2 regions of the Caproicibacter fermentans genome follow, and region 2 is predicted to be linked to the other one. Evidence: a T-box and tRNA genes for the amino acid it is inferred to sense, from the RefSeq annotation. Region 2 holds a T-box; the other holds one or more tRNA genes.
The links. The T-box of region 2 lies ahead of tyrS (tyrosine--tRNA ligase). A T-box ahead of a tRNA ligase gene usually reads a tRNA of that ligase, here a tRNA-Tyr.

Region 1 (8,921 bases), 1.3 Mb from region 2:
AGCGCGGAAAATCCATCGGGATTGATGTTGAAAAGGCGCGCCGGGTGTTCATCTTGTCGCCGGAGGGAATGACGGACTGCGATGAAACCGCGGAGGGACGGCGTTTGGCGGAGCAGATGGAAAAGGCCGTCAGGGGGCGGCTGAAAAGGGAGCAGGGTTGTCTGGTGCTGCGCAGCGGCGACAAAATGTTCTGCATCGCGTCGCGCAGGACGGACGAACAGATGAAGCGGCTTGCCGCAGCTGTTCAAAGAGAGGCGGAGGAGGAATTCGAAATTCCGTTTTTCGCGGGCATCGATGGCAGCCAAGCCGGCTTTTCTTCTGTTTATGCCGCTTGCCGGCAAGCCGAGAAAGCGCTCCGCGCGGCACGGTCCCGCCGGGGTTCAAGACTGCGGCTGTATGACGAAGTAACGGTCGATATTTTTTTGAACGAGATTTCCGACGCGCGCAAGGAAGAGTATATCCGCAGAATCTTCCGCGGCTGCGGGGACGAGGAAGTCAAAGAATGGGTGCGTCTCCTGGAGGTTTTTTTCCGCGCGAACGACTCCATCTCAAAGGCTGCAGAGGAGCTTTTTATGCACAAAAACACGCTTCAGTACCGGCTGAAAAAGCTCGTCGAAGAAACGGGACTGGACGCGCGAACCATGCCGGACGCCGCGCTCTTCTACCTTGCGGTGCTGTTTTACCGCGAGCTGCATCCGGAGGAGAGCACATAGCGAAACTGACAAGGGTCTGTTTTTGAGAACAGAAAACCGGGCCGGATTCTGTCGCCCGTAACATATACGATTCCGCCGCGTCAGGATAAAATGGAAGCATACTCCGCTTTCAGGCGGGGATCCTGATTGAAAAGGTGTGGATTGCAATGAAAAAGTTTGTTTTGATTCCGGATTCCTTTAAAGGCACGATGAGTTCCGCGGAGGTCTGCCGGATTATGGCGGAGCAGATCGGACGATTTTACTCCGATGCCGAAATCGTCTCCATTCCCGTTGCGGACGGCGGAGAAGGCAGCGTGGACGCTTTTCTGGCTGCGGCGGGCGGTGAAAAGGTTTTCTGCAGGGTCAGCGGGCCTTTCGGAGAAGAAATGGAAAGCTTTTACGGCCTTCTGCCCGGCGGCACGGCGGTGATCGAGATGGCGGCCTGCGCGGGCTTCGCCCTTTCGGAGGGACGGCGCAGGCCGGATCTGGCGACCACCTTCGGGGTGGGTCAGCTGATGAGAAACGCGGCCTCGCGCGGGTGCCGAAAAATTATTGTCGGTCTGGGCGGAAGCTGTACGAACGACGCGGGGGCGGGCGCCGCAGCGGGCGCGGGCGTTAAGTTTTTTAACGCGGACGGAAAAGAGTTCGTCCCGACGGGCGGAACGCTGTCGCGGGTCAGCCGGATCGACGTTTCAGGACTTGACCCCAGACTAAAAGAGGCTGAAATCACAGCGATGTGCGACATCGACAATCCGCTTTACGGGGAAATGGGCGCAGCCTATGTGTTTGCTCCGCAAAAGGGCGCGGACCCTGAAATGGTGCGCGGGCTGGACGGGGAATTGCGGTGCTTTGCCGAAACGGTTCAGCGCGAGCTGCGGCTCGACATTGCTGATATTCCGGGCGCGGGCGCGGCCGGAGGCATGGGCGCGGGGATGGCGGCTTTTTTTGGGGCGGAGCTGAAAATGGGGATTGAAACGGTGCTGGATACCGTTGCCTTTGACCGTATCGCACAGGATGCCGACCTGGTTTTCAGCGGAGAGGGAAGGCTGGATTCCCAAAGCCTGCGCGGCAAAGTAGTCGCAGGTGTGGCCGCGCGGACCAAAAAGCTCGGCGTCCGGCTGATCGCGGTTGTCGGGGACATCGGCGACGACATTCAGCCGGTCTATGACAGGGGGGTGTCGGCCGTGTTCAGCATCAACCGCGTGGCGGTAGATTTCAGCAAGGCGAAAAAAAGGAGCACAAACGACCTTGCTCTGACCATGGAAAACCTGATGCGTCTGTTCAGCCAAATGAAACTTTAATGCGCTGAACGCAGTTTTCGCAAAAGGGTGCCGCCCCTCGAAACCGGGGGGCGGCGGAAGAAAGAGAAGTATTATGAAAAAAGTAATATCGTAAAGCCTTTTCGCAAGGCGCTTGCTGTTTGTCTGCGGGCCTGTGGTCCGGTATTCCGTCCTTCACCGCCGGCCTGCTGCAGTATTTTTTCTTCTTTTCACATTTTGATTGGAACATTTATAGTATGAATGGAAATTATGTCTTGTCGGTGAACCGCGTTTGAAGTTTTTTAGAAGATTCTGTGAAAAAATAAGCGGCCCCTTTTTCCCTCCGCCATCGACATCTAAATGCTTACCTGAATTTCCCACATAACGCCCCTATTTCCTAAAAAGTCTTGACATTCGTTTCCGGGTATGGTATTATAATCGAGCGCTTTAAAAATGCTGGCGTAGCTCAGTTGGTAGAGCAGCTGATTTGTAATCAGCAGGTCGGGGGTTCAAGTCCGTCTGCCAGCTCCAATTTCAGCGAAAAAGGAGCTTTGCTTTTTCCAACAAGGCTCCACATATGGGAGAGTTCCAGAGCGGTCAAATGGGGCAGACTGTAAATCTGTTGCCTTACGGCTTCGATGGTCCGAATCCATCCTCTCCCACCAAGGGAAAACCCGCATGATTTCTAGAATCATGCGGGTTTTCAGTCTGAAGACAAAGTATCGAAATCAGGTACTTTGTCTTTTTTTAGTGCTTGAGAAATGGTAAAATATAAACAGGTGATAAAAATGTTGAACGAAAAAAAGTAATGACAGTCGGAAACAAGTCGGCTTTTACCGCATGGAAGATCTGGTACCGAAAGAGCGTGTATTGAGGAAAATAGATAAAGCGATTGATTTCAGCCTCATATATGAGCGTGGCAGCGCGTTTTCATTCAATACCTTGCTCATGTTGCCGGGTAATCATGTGGACTTTACAACGTGACCGGGCCGGAGATGATAAGCAAGCGCACAGGCGTTTGACTGCGATTACCGGAAAATGACGGAGCTGTTTCAAAAAGTCACGGAGGTAATACGCCAGCTTTTCCGGTATCAGATCCATAGGAGTACCGATCAGGAAATGATCCTCCTGCCGGAGCTTGTCAAACGTCTCTTCTGAAAATGCTATAATAATATTGGTAAAGGAGGGGAATCCGATGGATCGTGTGGAGAAACTGATCGGAGAAATCAACGGCACAATGGCAATAGAAGGAATGCCCCTGACTGAGGAAGACCGCGATATGCTTCGCAGGTGCATTACCGGTAAAACCACTCCGGATGAGGAAATCAAACGGCTGGTGAAAAAGTATTCGGTAGTGCCGGAGAGATAAAATGAATGAAAATTGTCAATATGATTATGAATGGGATAGCAGCTACTGTTATCCCTCTTCTTTTACCCTGAAGAACAAACTGAATATTACCGACGCGAAACAGCTAAACGAAGTTGAGCGTAAAATGACGGCACTTTGAATCTACACTTTGCAGACAAATCCGGTTAAGGGCGCGTTCGATTTAAAGACAGCCATATGGAAAAGATTTTCACCGGAGAGGAATCCGTGGATGACGGACTTCTCGCCGCGAAGCGGGAAGGGATGTGTGGCTGAAAGGCAGCGGACCGGCGGTTTGACAAGAACCATATTGTGCATGCGAATTCCTACAGAACCATGAGGCCGGAAGAGCTTTTCTATTTGCACAAGCAAATTGCACAAACCAACAGCCTAAAAACAAGAAATGCGTCTTAAAACGGCTTCGAAGCCGGATTAAGACGCATTTTATATGCAGGATTTTGTAAGAGGCTGTTTTGCAACAAGGTCCTTTCTTAATAGGTGACGCAGATTTCCAGGCCGTGATTGGCGGAATCCACCACGTAAGAAACGTTTTCGGGGCTTTTACCGGACTGCCTGCACGCCTGCTGCAAATAGGTTTTCATCTTATACGGGGATGCGGAGACCAGCCCGTTCACGACAGAAGTAAACTTCGGGCCGGCGTCAATATAGAATGCAACCGTTGGGTCGGATTCGGCAAGGTCGGCGGAAAGCTGCTGAACCACGGTGCTGTCACCGGCATTGCCCAAATCCGTGATCTTAATCCCTTTTACCACATAGTAATTTTCCGCAGTCGACTGGCAGGCGGGAAGAAACAGATTGACCTGTGAGTTCGCCGCGGCAAGCTGCTGCTCCGTCAGGGAGGAATAAGCGGGAGAGATTTTATGGGTTTGCCGGATGACCTGGTCGGTGACGTTGAAATAATTGTAGATCGGCTGATTCCCATCGCACCACGTCAGGTCAAGATGATACCAGTTTTCCCCGATGCTGACGGCGTTCCACATGTGTCCGACTCCGTTGCTGGAGCCTCGGATCAGCGTGCAGTGCAGTCCCAGATAACTTGAAAGCAGTTCCATTGCGCGGGAGTACCCTTCGCAGACCACGTGGCCGTCCATCAAAGCCCCGTAGGCCGTAAACGCCTGCCAGATGCTTGTGTCTTCTACTGCGGCGTCGTTGTAGCTGCAGTTTTTGGTCAGATAGTCGTACAGGGCCTCTTCCCGGTCAAATTCGCTCAGCCCGGCCGGGACGGATTGAATTACCTGCTGCAGCTTGCTGTTCAGCGCGTTGACCGCCTCGCGGCAGCCATCGGCGGAGAGAACGGAAAAAAGCTGTAAAATTGATGAATCGCCGTCATATCCGTAGGAGAATACGTTTGTGAGCCAGAACACCTCCGGATGATCGTTTGTATATGCCAGAAATACTTTCTGCAGCCGTGACTGGTCCAGCTTTGCCGTCAGTACGATCTGGCCGACCGGGTAGTATCCGCTGACGGACTGGTTGGACACCTGATAGGCCGCGTTGTCGATATACTCGTAAAGGGTTCGTTCCGAATCCGACGACAGGGCCCGGTAGCCGTAGTCCTGTTTTACAAAAGAATAGGCCGGCCGGGCGTCCGCTGATGCCAGATATTTATTCAGGGTGATCCGCGTACCTCCCGGGACGTCCGCGCTGGAGGTGATTTCCCGGATTGCCTGATAGGCTTTGTCGTCTTGTCCGGATCCGTTCGCGCCGCCGCCTTCCGTTCTGGCGACCGAGCTTGTGGAAAAAGGTACCGCGGCCTGTACGGAAGCCGATGCCGTCAAAGAGCCGCCGGCTCCTGGAAGGAATCCCGGTAAGCCCGAGATGGAAGAGATGAGAAGAAAGGCCGAGAAACAGCCGGCAGCCGCGGCTCTGCATTTTTGAAAGCGCATTCAGAGTTCCCCCAATTTTCAATTCACATCATAAATTATACCATATCATTCCAGCGTTTCAAATGAGTATTCCATGAAAAATGTGTAAATTGTTTTGAATTCCTCAAAGCCAAAAACCCACGACAGGATCATAGCCGGGGTGGGAGGAAGGCGCAGTTTTGCCGCGCAGCGGAACGTTTGCCTTTGCGTCCCCCGGGATGACAAATGAATTGCCAGATCGGCATCGGCGCGTCCGCATTGCGGACGCGTTTTCCATCGGTAAAAATTGCCGGACCGCTTTCATCGGGTCCTCATAATAAATTCATTCCCCCGTCACAAACATAGGGTACCCTACAGGAAAGCGAAAGCGAGGTGGATCTCGATGCTGAGAAAGAAATATCTTAAAAACATGACTCAATTTATCAGCTATCTTGTGGTCGGCGGCGGTGCGACGGTTGTGGAATGGGCGCTGTTCTTTCTGTTTGTGTACCCAATGAAGTGGGACCAGAACGCGGGCTTTACCGTTGCCTATCTCATTTCGACCTTTGTCAATATGATTCTGGGCAGACTGCTGACCTTTCGAAATGCCAGCGTGGTCAATCAAAGTAACAGTGCGGTCCGGAATTTTTTGAAGGAAGCCGCGCTGATTTATCTGGTGGCGGCAGTTGGATGTGTCCTGAATCTTCTGTTCCTGAACCTCTTTACGGACTTTTTCGGGATGGATTCCATGACTGCCAAAATATTGACGACCGGAATTATGCTGATTGGGAACTATCTTGCCAGAAAGCTTGGCATTTACCGTGAAAATACCCAAACGGCGGCCGCACCTACTCATCTTGATTGTAAACCTGAAATCGACCGGAAAGGGTAGAAAATATGAAAACTGTTCGAAAGTACCGCGAGGCGGTTCTGCTGTCGCTGATCCTGCTTCTGGCGGCTTTTCTGTCCGTCTATAACATCTGGAACCTCGGCTATGGCAATGAATTTTACGCGGCCAGCGTAAAGAGTATGCTGACCGGCTGGAAAAACTTCTTCTTCGCCTCTCTGGACCCGGGGGGGTGGATCACGGTGGACAAGCCTCCTGTCTCCCTGTGGGTGCAAACGGCTTTTGCCAAAGTGTTCGGATTTTACGGCTGGAGCATCATTTTGCCGCAGTGTCTCGCGGCGGTTGCCACGGCGGCGATCATTTATCATGTCGTCAAACGTCATTTCGGGAGCGCGGCGGGGCTGATTTCGGCTTTGGTGCTGGCCCTTTCACCGATCTTTATCGTTGTCAGCAAAACGAACAACACCGATTCGGTGCTGATTTTCTTTATGGTGCTTTCCGCGTGGGCCATGATGGCGGCTTCCGACCGGGGACAGCTTCGCTGCCTGATTCTTTCCATGGTTTTTCTGGGAATTGCGTATAACGCAAAAACACTGGAGGCGTTTCTGATCCTCCCCGCGCTTTATGCCGTTTACTTTTTCGGAACCAAGATCAAATGGAGAAAGAGAATCTGGCATCTCGCGGTGGCAACGCTTGTCCTGCTAGTGGTTTCGCTGTCCTGGTCGGTGGCGGTGGACCTGACCCCGGCAAGCGAGCGGCCGTATGTCGACAACAGCACGAACAATTCCGAACTGGAGCTCGCCTTGGGCTATAACGGAATCCAGCGGATCACGGGGCAGAACCGGGGAAGCTCCGGTTCTGCCGGTACGAATGGAGAGATGACAAGCCCTCCGGGTATGACGGATGACGGCGGTCAGCCGGGCCAGCCCGGCGAGGAGGGAACCTCCGGCGGCGCGCAGGACGGGCAGATATCTATGTCTTCGCCGTCTTTGCCGGACCAAACTTCTGACGGTACAAACGGCACGGAGCAATCGGGCGATGCTTCGTCCCGCGCGGACGGGCGCGACAGCACGGATGGCGGAGGCTTTGAAAAAGGAGGCGCAAACGGCTTTGCGGGCGGCCCCGGCGGCAACGGAGGCGGCGGAGGCATGTTCAACGGCGGCGGAAGCGCCGGACTTCTGCGTATGTTCAACACGACTCTCGGCGGTCAGGACAGCTGGCTGCTTCCGTTCGGAGCGTTTTCCGCTCTGGCGATGCTGCTGGGAATGCGGAATGCCGAGGAAGAGCGGCGCAGGAAGCTGCTGCGCGGAGTCTTGATGTGGGGCGGCTCCGTCGTCACCATGGTCGGCTACTTCAGCGTGTCCGAATTCTTTCATCCTTATTATATCTCCGCGATGGCGCCTTTCCTCGCGGCGCTGACCGGCATCGGCGCAGTGGAATTGTGGAAGCTGTACCGCCGCGGCGGTGCGTCCGGCTGGCTGCTTCCGGCGGCTTTTGCTTCGACGCTTGCCGTACAGGCCGCAATGCTCGTGTCCTATCAGGGCTACTCCAAAATTCTGATTCCGCTGATCTGTGCCGTTACTGGAATACCGGCAGTTCTTCTGGTTGCTCTGCGGGCTTTCGGAAAAAACACGGGCGGCACTCTGGCGGCTGCCTGTGTCACGCTCGGCTTTGCAGGGCTGCTGATCGCGCCGGCCGTATGGACCGGATATTCGGTGTTCAGTAATCAAATGAACACCTCGATTCCGTCGGCAGGTCCGTCCGCGGAAGGCGCTTCAATGTTCGGGCAGGGCGGCGGCGGCCGGCAGTGGTCGGGCGGAAATACGTCTGAAGACGACCGGCGCGACGGCCGGACGGACACGGAAAGCCAAGACGGCGGTACTCATTTCGGCGGAAGCTTCGGGAATCAGGAAAGCAGTTCCTCCGACTCGGCGCTGATCAGCTTTTTGGAACAGAACAATACCGGCGAAAAATATCTGGTCGCGGTTCAAAGCGCCAGTGAAGCGGAACCGATCATATTGGCAACCGGCAAGCCGGTCATGGCGGTCGGTGGATTCAGCGGGACCAATCGGTCGCTGACGGTGGAAAAGCTGGAGCAAATGGTGAAGTCCGGCGAATTGAAGTATTATCTGGTGGGAGGAAGAGGCGGCATGAGCGGCGATTCCTCCGATGAAGTGACCAAGTGGGTCGAAGAGCATGGCACGGCGGTGGATTCCACCGTGTGGAGTTCTTCCTCCGGTTCGGGTATGGAGGGCGGCGGTTCCCAGACGCTATACGACCTGTCGGGTTATCAAAAGGGATAACTCAAAGGCGGCTGAATGAAAAAAAGGGGCCGATTAGAACAGCTTTGTAAAAAGCATTGCATAAAAACGCGCCTTGATTCAGCTGAATCAAGGCGCGTTTTCTATGGGGCTTTATTTCTTTCTGTGGGTTGACGCGGCAAAAATCCCTTGTCCCGGTTGGCTATTTGTCGCTGTTCAGAGCGCTTAGATACCGGTATATGGTCGGCTCGGAGCATTTAAGCTGTTTTGCGGCCTGACTGACGGCGCCCTTTAATAAAAAAAATCCACGTTTGTTCAAAATGTCCACGATGTGCATCTTTTCCGCCTGGGTTAAACGATCCGTGTACAAGATACCGCTGCCCGGAAGGCAGCTTTCCAATACGGTTTCAATCATTTCGGCAACCGTTTCGGGAAAGCTTTCAACCGCTCCGGACAGCGCGTCCGGCACGTCGGGGAGGGGGCCTTCCGGCTCTTTGAGCGTTTCCTGCCGGATATTGCACAGCTCCAGTATTTTTTGGCTGACGTCGGTAAAGCGGGAAGCGTCGAAATTGATACACAGCATGCCGATCAGGCTGCCGTTTTCATCCTTGATGAAAATGGTGGAAGACCG
Region 2 (8,921 bases):
TTCGCAATATCCACAAAGAGGTAGCTTGCGGGCAGCTTCACAAAATTCTCATTAATTTTTAGCAAAATCAGCCATTCCTTTCACAAGCGATTCAGAATATACATTCCGAATGAATATGATATCATATTTCTACCGTTCCGTCAAAGACAAATTTCGCTGGTCCCTTCATGAAAATTTCATCGGAATTGCCGTCCCAGCGGATGGATAAATCCCCGCCCTTCAAATGAATTTTTATCTGGCGCTCAGCAAACTGATTCCATGCGGCGGCACATGCGGCCGCGCAGGCGCCGGTTCCGCAGGCGAGGGTTTCGCCGGAACCGCGTTCCCAGACCCGCATTTTCAATTCATTCTTTCCCAAAACCTGTACAAACTCCGTATTGACCAGGTCGGGAAACATTGGGTAATGCTCGAATAAAGGCCCGATTTTTTCTAATTTTATGGAATCAACATCGTCGACAAAAACAATACAGTGGGGATTTCCCATAGAAACGCATGTGATCCGGTACTCTTTTCCGTCAACGATAACAGGTTCGTTCAAAACACGGTCTTTTGAAAAAAGCACGGGAACTTCGGAAGCTTTCCGGACCGGTTTTCCCATGTTGACCTCAACCGCTGACACCTGACCGCCGTCGAGATCCAAATGTAATGTCTTAACGCCGCTAAGCGTCTCCACTGTGAGTATATCCTTTTTTGCAATGCCGCGTTCATAAACATATTTTCCGACACAGCGAATGCCGTTTCCGCACATTTTCCCACGGGAACCGTCGGCGTTGTACATATCCATCTTGCAGTCGGCAGCCAAAGACGGCTGAATTAAAATAATGCCGTCGGAACCAACGCCGAAATGGCGGTCGCTCAATTTGACGGCAATTTCAGAAGGGTTCCCAATTTTCTCTTGAAAACAGTTTATATAGATATAATCGTTGCCGATCCCCTGCATCTTTGTAAAATTCATCTGCAGTCCTCCTTATGAATTTAAAATAATCAAGGCTGTCTCGACCATCTTTTTTCCGGTATCCATACTTTTCTTCTGCATAAAACGATGCGCCTGCGGTTCGGTAAAATTATTACGTTCGATCAATAGATCCTTTGCGTTTTTAATGAGTTGCTTTTCGTCTAAATTTCCCGCCGCCAGTTTCTTTTTGATATTGAGAGAAGTATAGTCCGACAGATTTAAAAACATATTTACAGTGGAAATCAGATTCATCCTGTTGATTGGAAGCATCAAAGTAGCTTGTTCCAAGGATTCACTCATAGAAGCGAGCTGTGAACTGACCAGAAAAAAGAAAATCATACGAGGCACCCGCCACGCGAGGAAGATTTACGGCAGGCATATCCCTCAGTTTTACACTGCATACCACAACGCCGCCATGATAATGCTTACTGGTAAATTCCATCACCTGAGCACCGGTTGTACAGACGCCGCCCACATATAAGCCGCTTGATCGAAGGACAGACGCTATTTTTTTCGCATAATCCGGATTCGAATTCGCTACGACAATGCTGCTCATAGTTAACAACTCCGTAGGGGTAGGATGTGGTGCTTGAATCTAGAGCCGGTTTAAGTAACGGCGCAGTTCCCATTCTGTTACCGAAGTAGAATATTGCCGCCATTCTTCTTCTTTTGCTTCCACATATTTATGAAACACAAGATCGCCAAGAACCTCTTTCACAAAAGGATCGCTTTTCATAAACTGAACCGCTTCTCCAAGATCCGCCGGCAAAACATCCGTGTTTTTCTGAATTTCCTCAAAAGATTCCCCCGAAGCGATGGAAGGAGGCGGAAGCAGATCGCGGTTTATTCCATCCATACCGGCGGAAAGAAGCAATGCAAAAGACAGATATGGATTGCATGTTGGGTCGGGATTTCTCAAATCGATCCGGGTACTCTTTCCCCGTGAAGCGGGAAGCCGAATCAAGGTGCCCCTGCGATTTGCGGACCAGCCGACTAAACTGGGGGCTTCCTCCCCGCCCGGAATTATTCTTTTGTAAGAATTAACCAATGGGTTTGTAACCGCGCAGATGCTTTTTATATGCAGCAGAAGGCCGGCGATAAAATTCAAGGCGATATGACTGAGTCCGTTCTGTGAGGACTCGTCATAAAAGGCATTTTGACCGTCCCGAAACAGCGAAAGATTAATATGCATTCCGGAACCCGCGCGTCCGTAAACAGGTTTGGGCATAAAAGTGGCGTAAAGTCCATTTTCATTTGCACAGGATTTAACCACCATTTTAAATGTGACAAAGCGGTCCGCAGCAGTCAGGGCCTCCGCATATTTGAAGTCGATCTCGTGCTGCCCGAACGCGGCCTCGTGATGAGACGCTTCAATTTCATATCCCATTTGCTCAAGGTTCAGGCAGATATCGCGCCTTGCGTTTTCACCCTGATCCAAAGGGCCAAGATCGAAATATCCGGCGGTATCATTTGTTTCGGTTGTCGGGTGACCTAATTCGTCCGTCTGGAACAGATAGAATTCACACTCCGTTCCGACAAAAAAAGTAAAACCCTGATCGGCGGCCTTTTTCAACGCGCGTTTCAGCACGTGCCTGGGATCCCCCGCATATGGAGTCCCGTCAGGCAGGGCAATTTCACAAATCAGCCGTGCGGCTTGACCGCTTTGCGTGTTCCATGGGTAAATCAGAAAAGTGTCCGGGTCGGGATGCAAATACATGTCCGATTCCTGAATTCGAACAAAACCCTCCATGGAAGAACCGTCGAACATGCATTTATTATTGAAAGCCTTTTCGATCTGATCGGCGGAAATGGTCACATTTTTAAAAGATCCTGGAATATCGGTAAACTGAAGGCTTAAAAAGTCGGTATGATTTTCGTTCAAAACGCGGATCATGTCATTTTTTTCCATGTGTGCCGTCATCACCCCCCCCAAAACAACCACAAAGTATGGGACTTGTTTTTGTCAGGTATCTCTTTTCAGACTTATATCTATAATTTTATGCTTTTTCAAAAGCCGTGTCAATCTTTTTCGAATTGAAAGAGCGATTTCATTTTAATGCACAAAATCTGACACGTTTCCAGAGGTTTTCCCTGTTTTTGCAGCTTTTTTTCGAATCAAATGCAAAAGAGTGCTTTCATGTGAAGATGAAAAAGCCTGTTTGGAAGCATTCCAAACAGGCTCGGCTTAGTGTGTCAAAACAATTTTATGGTAGACTTTTTTGCCTTTTTTAAGAATCAGACAAGATTTTTCATTTTCCTGAAAGTCGTCTTTTGAATAAACGGACGCTGGGTCCGACACCTTTTCGCCATCAACGGAGATACCTCCCTGAACGACCAGCCTTCTTGCTTCGCCGCGTGACGAAGCAAGTTTTGCCTTGATCAGCAGATCCAGAACTCCGATGGTTCCGTTCGAAAGGTCGGAAGATGAGATTTCCGTGGTCGGCATATGCTCCGTATCGGAACTGCTTCCAAACAGAGCCTGTGCCCCGTCTCTTGCTTTAATCGCTTCCTCCTCGCCATGAATCTGTTTTGTTACCTCAAAAGCCAGAAGCTCCTTTGCGGGATTTAGCTTTTCCCCTGAAAGCGAGGCGAATTCATTGATCTGCTCCATCGGGACAAAGGTCAGTATTTTCAGGCATTTCAGCACATCGGCGTCCCCGACGTTTCTCCAGTACTGATAGAATTCAAACGGAGAAGTTTTCTGAGGATCCAGCCACACGGCGCCTCTTTCCGTTTTACCCATCTTTTTGCCTTCGCTGTTTGTCAGCAGGGTAACGGTAATGCCATAAGCTTCCCGGTTTTCCTTCCGGCGGATTAGCTCTACGCCGCCGATAATATTGCTCCACTGGTCGTCCCCGCCCAACTGAAGCCTGCAGCCGTAACGGCGGTTCAGCTCCAGAAAATCATAACTCTGCATAATCATATAGTTCATTTCAAAAAAGGACAGTCCGCGTTCCAGTCTTTGCTTATAGCATTCTGCGCTCAGCATGCGGTTTACGGAGAAGCAGACGCCGATATCCCGAAGGAAATTGATATAATTCAGGTTTGTGAGCCAGTCGGCATTGTTTGCCATAATTGCCTTGTCATCGGAAAAATCAATCAGCCTTGACATCTGCTTCTGAAAGCATGAGATGTTGTGCGCGATCTCTTCTTCCGTCAGCATTTTACGCATATCCGTTTTTCCGGACGGGTCGCCAACCATGCCGGTTCCCCCGCCAAACAACGCGATTGGAGTGTGCCCGGCGCGCTGCAAATGCGCCATGACCATGATCGGAATAAAATGGCCTACGTGCAGGCTGTCCGCAGTCGGATCGAACCCGACATAGAACGCGGTTTTTTCTTCATTGAGCAAATGGCGGACTTTTTCCCTGTCCGTTGTCTGCGCAATCAGACCTCGTTCTTCCAAAATTTCAAAAACACCCATTTTGAGTTCCTCCATTTTATCAGGGGACAATCAAAAAGCCCCCTGCAATTTTTTGCAGAGGGCGGAAAATTCCGCGGTACCACCTCAGTTTACCGTCTTCCTCACGGAAGCGGCCTTACGGGTACAGTCCATACCCACGCGCTGTAACGTGCGTTTTCACGGCCGAACCTACTAGCATTTCAATTCGGCGGCTCCGGGATGTATTTCATCCGGCGATCGTACCTGCTCGCACCCAACGCAGGCTCTCTGAACTCTTGCTTCGGATTACTTCTTCCCTTCTCAGCTGTTCAAAGGAAATTATAAGATGTTTTCAGGTGCCTGTCAAGACCCCGAAGAATCGTTTTGCGCCATGCGCAGCATTTCCTCGGCATTCTGCAGCATCAACGGGGTGATTTGTTCTCCGCCCATAATACGCGCAAGTTCCTGCCGTCTGCCTTCCCGGTCCAAACGGTCAACCTGGGTGAAGGTACGCTGATTGCGAACCTGTTTCCGGATCAAGAAATGGGTATCCGCAAGCGCGGCGATTTGGGCCAGGTGCGTCACGCAAATAACCTGGCGGTTTCCCGATACCTCCCGGAGCTTTAACCCGACCTTTTGTGCCGCGCTGCCGCTGACGCCTGTGTCCACTTCATCAAAGATCAAGGTGCCGATATCGTCCCTGCCGGCAAGGACCGTTTTGATGGCAAGCATGATTCGCGAAAGTTCGCCGCCCGACGCCACCTTTGCAATCGGTTTCGCCGGTTCTCCCGCATTCGTTGAGAGATAGAATTCAATCCGATCGCAGCCCGTTTCATTCATCGGGACTTGTTCCCGCCGGATTTCAAACAATACGTTCGGCATGTTCAGAAAACGAAGTTCCTCTTTCACCTTTTGGGTAAAAAGGTCCGCCGCGCCGGCGCGCCATTCGGACAGTTCCGTTGCCAGGGATTCCGCCTGTAACCGGTACTTCTGATATTCTTTTCTAAATTTCTCCGCGTTTTCATCCGAAAGCTGGATTGCGTTCAGCTCCTGCCTGCATTTTTCGAGGTATTCCAGCATTTCATCGACGGAACCGCCGTATTTTAAGCTCAAACGGTAAATTAAATCCAACCGGGCCTCAATTTCGTCCAGCTCCGAGGGATCATACTCCAACAGAGATGAAAAATTCCGCATTTCATCGCTGCAGTCTTCCAGATCATAAGAAATCGCCTGCAGCCGTTCCGCCAGACCGTGCAGTTCGGGAAGATAGTTTTCCGCGGTGTTCAGCGCATCGGCAGCATCCGATACGGCCGAAACCGCCCCGGCGGTCTCCTCATCCCCGCTCAATGCGGTCTTTGCCTGTGAAATTGCCTGCGCAACGCGCTCTGAATTCCGATACAGATTCTTTTGACGGTTCAGGTCTTCCTGCTCGCCCGGATGAAGGTTCGCCGATTCTAGCTCATTGATCTGATAAGTCAGAAGGTCGATTTGCCGCGCTTTTTGTGACTGGTCCATTTTACTGGAATCCAGGCTTGCCTTCATATTCTGCATGGAATGGAAAGCCTCCCGGTAGCGTTTCAAAAGCGCTTCAGGCAGCCCCATGCTGTCCAGATAAGCGATATGTAATTCAGGCGACAGCAAGCCGTAGCTTTCGTGCTGACCATGGATGTTAATCAGCATACTGCCGATCCCCTTAAGGGCGGAAACCGTGGCGGGACGCGCGTTAATTCGGCAGGAAGACTTGCCGTCAGATGAGATTTCACGCTGGAGTATCAAAGTTCCGTCTTCTTCCACAGAATAGCCCGATTCCTCCAGCTTTTGCACCGCGGATCCGTCTTTCAGTTCGAATACGGCAGAAACCAGGGCGTGGTCTGCGCCCGTGCGGATCAATTCCCGGGAAGTCCTTTCTCCCAGGACCGCATTGATGGAATCAATGACAATGGATTTACCCGCTCCGGTTTCACCGGTCAGAACATTAAAGCCGGCGCCGAATTCGATTCGCGCCTTTTCAATCACGGCAATGTTTTCAATATAAAGCTGTGTCAGCATGGCAATCACCTGATAAATTTTTTCAGATCCGCAGACAGCCCTTCCGCAGCGTTCTCATCGCTCATCAGAATAAAAATGGTATCGTCCCCTGAGAGGGTGCCAACAATATTCTCCCAGTGAAGGGTGTCCATTGCGGCACAGACAGCGTTGGCCATTCCGGTCAGGCACTTTATGGCAATCATATTCTGTGCAAATCTCACCGACAAAGCAGCGTCGGAAAAAAGCGAATAGAATTTTGTGGTGTAATCTTTCGCTTCCTCCTGCCCAACCGTATATCTGTATTTGCCGCCTGCCGTCAGCGTTTTGATCAGACGAAGCTCCTTAATGTCGCGGGAAACTGTAGCTTGTGTCACCTCATAGCCTTCATCGCGTAAACGGCGAAGTAATTCCTCCTGCGTATCAATGGAATATTTCCCGATTAATTCCAGTATTTTCGCATGCCGTCGTTCTTTCATGCTCATTTCTCCTCTCTCCAAGTTTATCGGTTACGATCTCGTAAAAATTACTGTCTTTCAATTTTATTATTTTAACGGTGCCGGGCGCTTTGGAAAATTCGATTTTGGTGCCGTCCGGAATTTTGATAAATATCTCACCGTCGATCGTAAGGATTATTTCACTCTCGTAGTCGGAATGAGCCTGAACGCACAGTTTTGCACCCGGACCAAAAACCACCGGTCTGCTCAGCAAAGAGTGCGGGCAGATAGGAGAAAGAAGAATGCAGCTCAGTTCCGGGTCGATAATCGGTCCCCCTGCGGATAATGAGTACGCCGTGGAACCGGTCGGCGTCGCGATAATCAAACCGTCGGAGCGGTAATCGCATACTCTGGCATCGTCCAGTCTGACCTTTAAATCAAGAATCCGCGAAAGTGCTCCCCGTGCGACAACGGCATCGTTTAATGCTGTAAAAACCTTGGGCGTACCATTGTCATTCACCCGGATTTCCAGCATCATTCGTTCCTCAACGCAGTAATTCCCATTTTTGAGTTTCATCAGGCTGTCCAGCTCATCAGTCTCTAAACCGGCGATAAACCCAAGCCTTCCGGTATTCATTCCGAGAATCGGTTTTCCGGCGACTGCGGCGTTTCTGGCACAGTGAATGATGGTGCCGTCCCCGCCGACGGCAATGATGAGATCACAGGACCGAACCATCTCAGCCATGTTATTGAAAAAAACGGCTTCCGCATTCTGAAAGGTTGGTTGGAGTTCCGCTTTCATCAGCACATTCATGTCAAGTTCCCGCAGTTTTTGAATGAGTTTCTGCGTATGGCGTCCGGCATGATCTTTGCTCAGGTTTGGAATCACCGCGACATTCATTTTGATTCACCGCCATTCAGCTCCCGGTGGGATTCTTCGACCAATAAAGCGATATCCGGCGCAAAGTCCGAGGGCAGATCGGATTTTTGAAGGGATAACAGGTATTCTATATTTCCTTCCGGCCCCTTAACAGGCGAAAAAGTCAGGCCAAGAACAGAAAATCCGATTTCCTTCACAAAGCTGATCACTCGCTCAATTACCTGAACATGTACCCTTTTATCCCGGACGACTCCTTTTTTTCCTACCTTCTCCCGGCCGGCCTCAAACTGAGGCTTAATCAGGCAAACGGCCTGGCCGTTTGCCGCCAGAAACCGGTGAGCTACCGGCAAAACCAAACGCAGAGAAATAAAAGATACGTCCACGCTGAAAAAATCGATTGGTTCCGGAATCTGTTCTTCGGTCAGATAACGCACATTGGTTCTCTCAAGATTGACCACGCGGGAATCGGTACGCAGCTTCCACGCCAACTGACCGTACCCGACATCTATGGAATATACCTTTTTTGCTCCGTTCTGAAGCATGCAGTCTGTGAAACCGCCGGTTGAAGCGCCGATATCCATTACCACTTTATTTTTCAGATCAATCGGAAAAGATGCAAGAGCTTTTTCCAGCTTCAAACCGCCACGGCTTACGTAGGGCAGCCGGTCGCCGCGAACCTCAATTTGAACGTCCTGCGGCAACATCGTCCCGGCCTTATCCTGTTTCTGTCCGTTTACATACACTTTTCCGGCCATAATGACCGCTTTGGCCTTTTCCCTGCTTTCCGTATAGCCCTGGTCAAAAATCAGGCAGTCAAGCCTTTTTTTCTCAATCAATCCGAGCACTCCGATACAATCAATTCTGCCATTTCTCCGGCGCTGAGCCCAAGCTGTTCCAAAGCCTGCATCATCGTTTCATGCGGCACAAAACCGTTGATCGCACGGAGATAAAACTTGCCTTGATAAGCGGCCTGGTTCAAAAGAAAAGAAAAATGTTCACCGATGCCGCCCTGTGCAATTCCTTCTTCAAAGAAAAAAACAGCCTTTGCTTTCAGTGCCTCCCGGATGGCTTCCCGGTCGATTGGGAAGATCCGGTTCAGCTTTATAATTCTGGCCTCAATCCCTCTTTCTTTCAAAAGGGACAGCGCCTGACATGCGTTTGAAAAGAGCCTGCCATAAGTAATGAGTGCAATGTCAGCGGATTCATTGCCGTAAAGGCAATAGGCTTTACGACTCCCATGAA

Region 1: it has a tRNA-Tyr gene. The T-box ahead of tyrS (tyrosine--tRNA ligase) is inferred to sense a tRNA for this amino acid. The anticodon was not compared.

Annotation. Positions count from the first base shown of each region.
Region 1 covers NZ_CP060286.1:3,134,092-3,143,012, forward strand. Annotated here, with positions in the region: gene HCR03_RS15605 (CdaR family transcriptional regulator) at 1-713, shown strand, start outside; gene HCR03_RS15610 (glycerate kinase family protein) at 860-1,993, shown strand; tRNA gene HCR03_RS15615 (tRNA-Thr) at 2,407-2,482, shown strand; tRNA gene HCR03_RS15620 (tRNA-Tyr) at 2,531-2,616, shown strand; gene HCR03_RS15625 (hypothetical protein) at 3,147-3,320, shown strand; gene HCR03_RS15630 (transglutaminase domain-containing protein) at 3,809-5,116, opposite strand; gene HCR03_RS15635 (GtrA family protein) at 5,586-6,074, shown strand; gene HCR03_RS15640 (glycosyltransferase family 39 protein) at 6,080-8,332, shown strand; gene HCR03_RS15645 (helix-turn-helix transcriptional regulator) at 8,493-8,921, opposite strand, start outside.
Region 2 covers NZ_CP060286.1:483,121-492,041, reverse strand. Annotated here, with positions in the region: gene HCR03_RS02405 (LL-diaminopimelate aminotransferase) at 1-65, opposite strand, end outside; gene dapF (diaminopimelate epimerase) at 122-955, opposite strand; gene HCR03_RS19625 (ANTAR domain-containing protein) at 968-1,294, opposite strand; gene HCR03_RS19620 (hypothetical protein) at 1,248-1,511, opposite strand; gene glnA (type I glutamate--ammonia ligase) at 1,551-2,864, opposite strand; gene tyrS (tyrosine--tRNA ligase) at 3,141-4,379, opposite strand; T-box leader at 4,434-4,669, opposite strand; gene recN (DNA repair protein RecN) at 4,701-6,386, opposite strand; gene argR (arginine repressor) at 6,392-6,841, opposite strand; gene HCR03_RS02370 (NAD(+)/NADH kinase) at 6,786-7,700, opposite strand; gene HCR03_RS02365 (TlyA family RNA methyltransferase) at 7,697-8,515, opposite strand; gene dxs (1-deoxy-D-xylulose-5-phosphate synthase) at 8,512-8,921, opposite strand, start outside.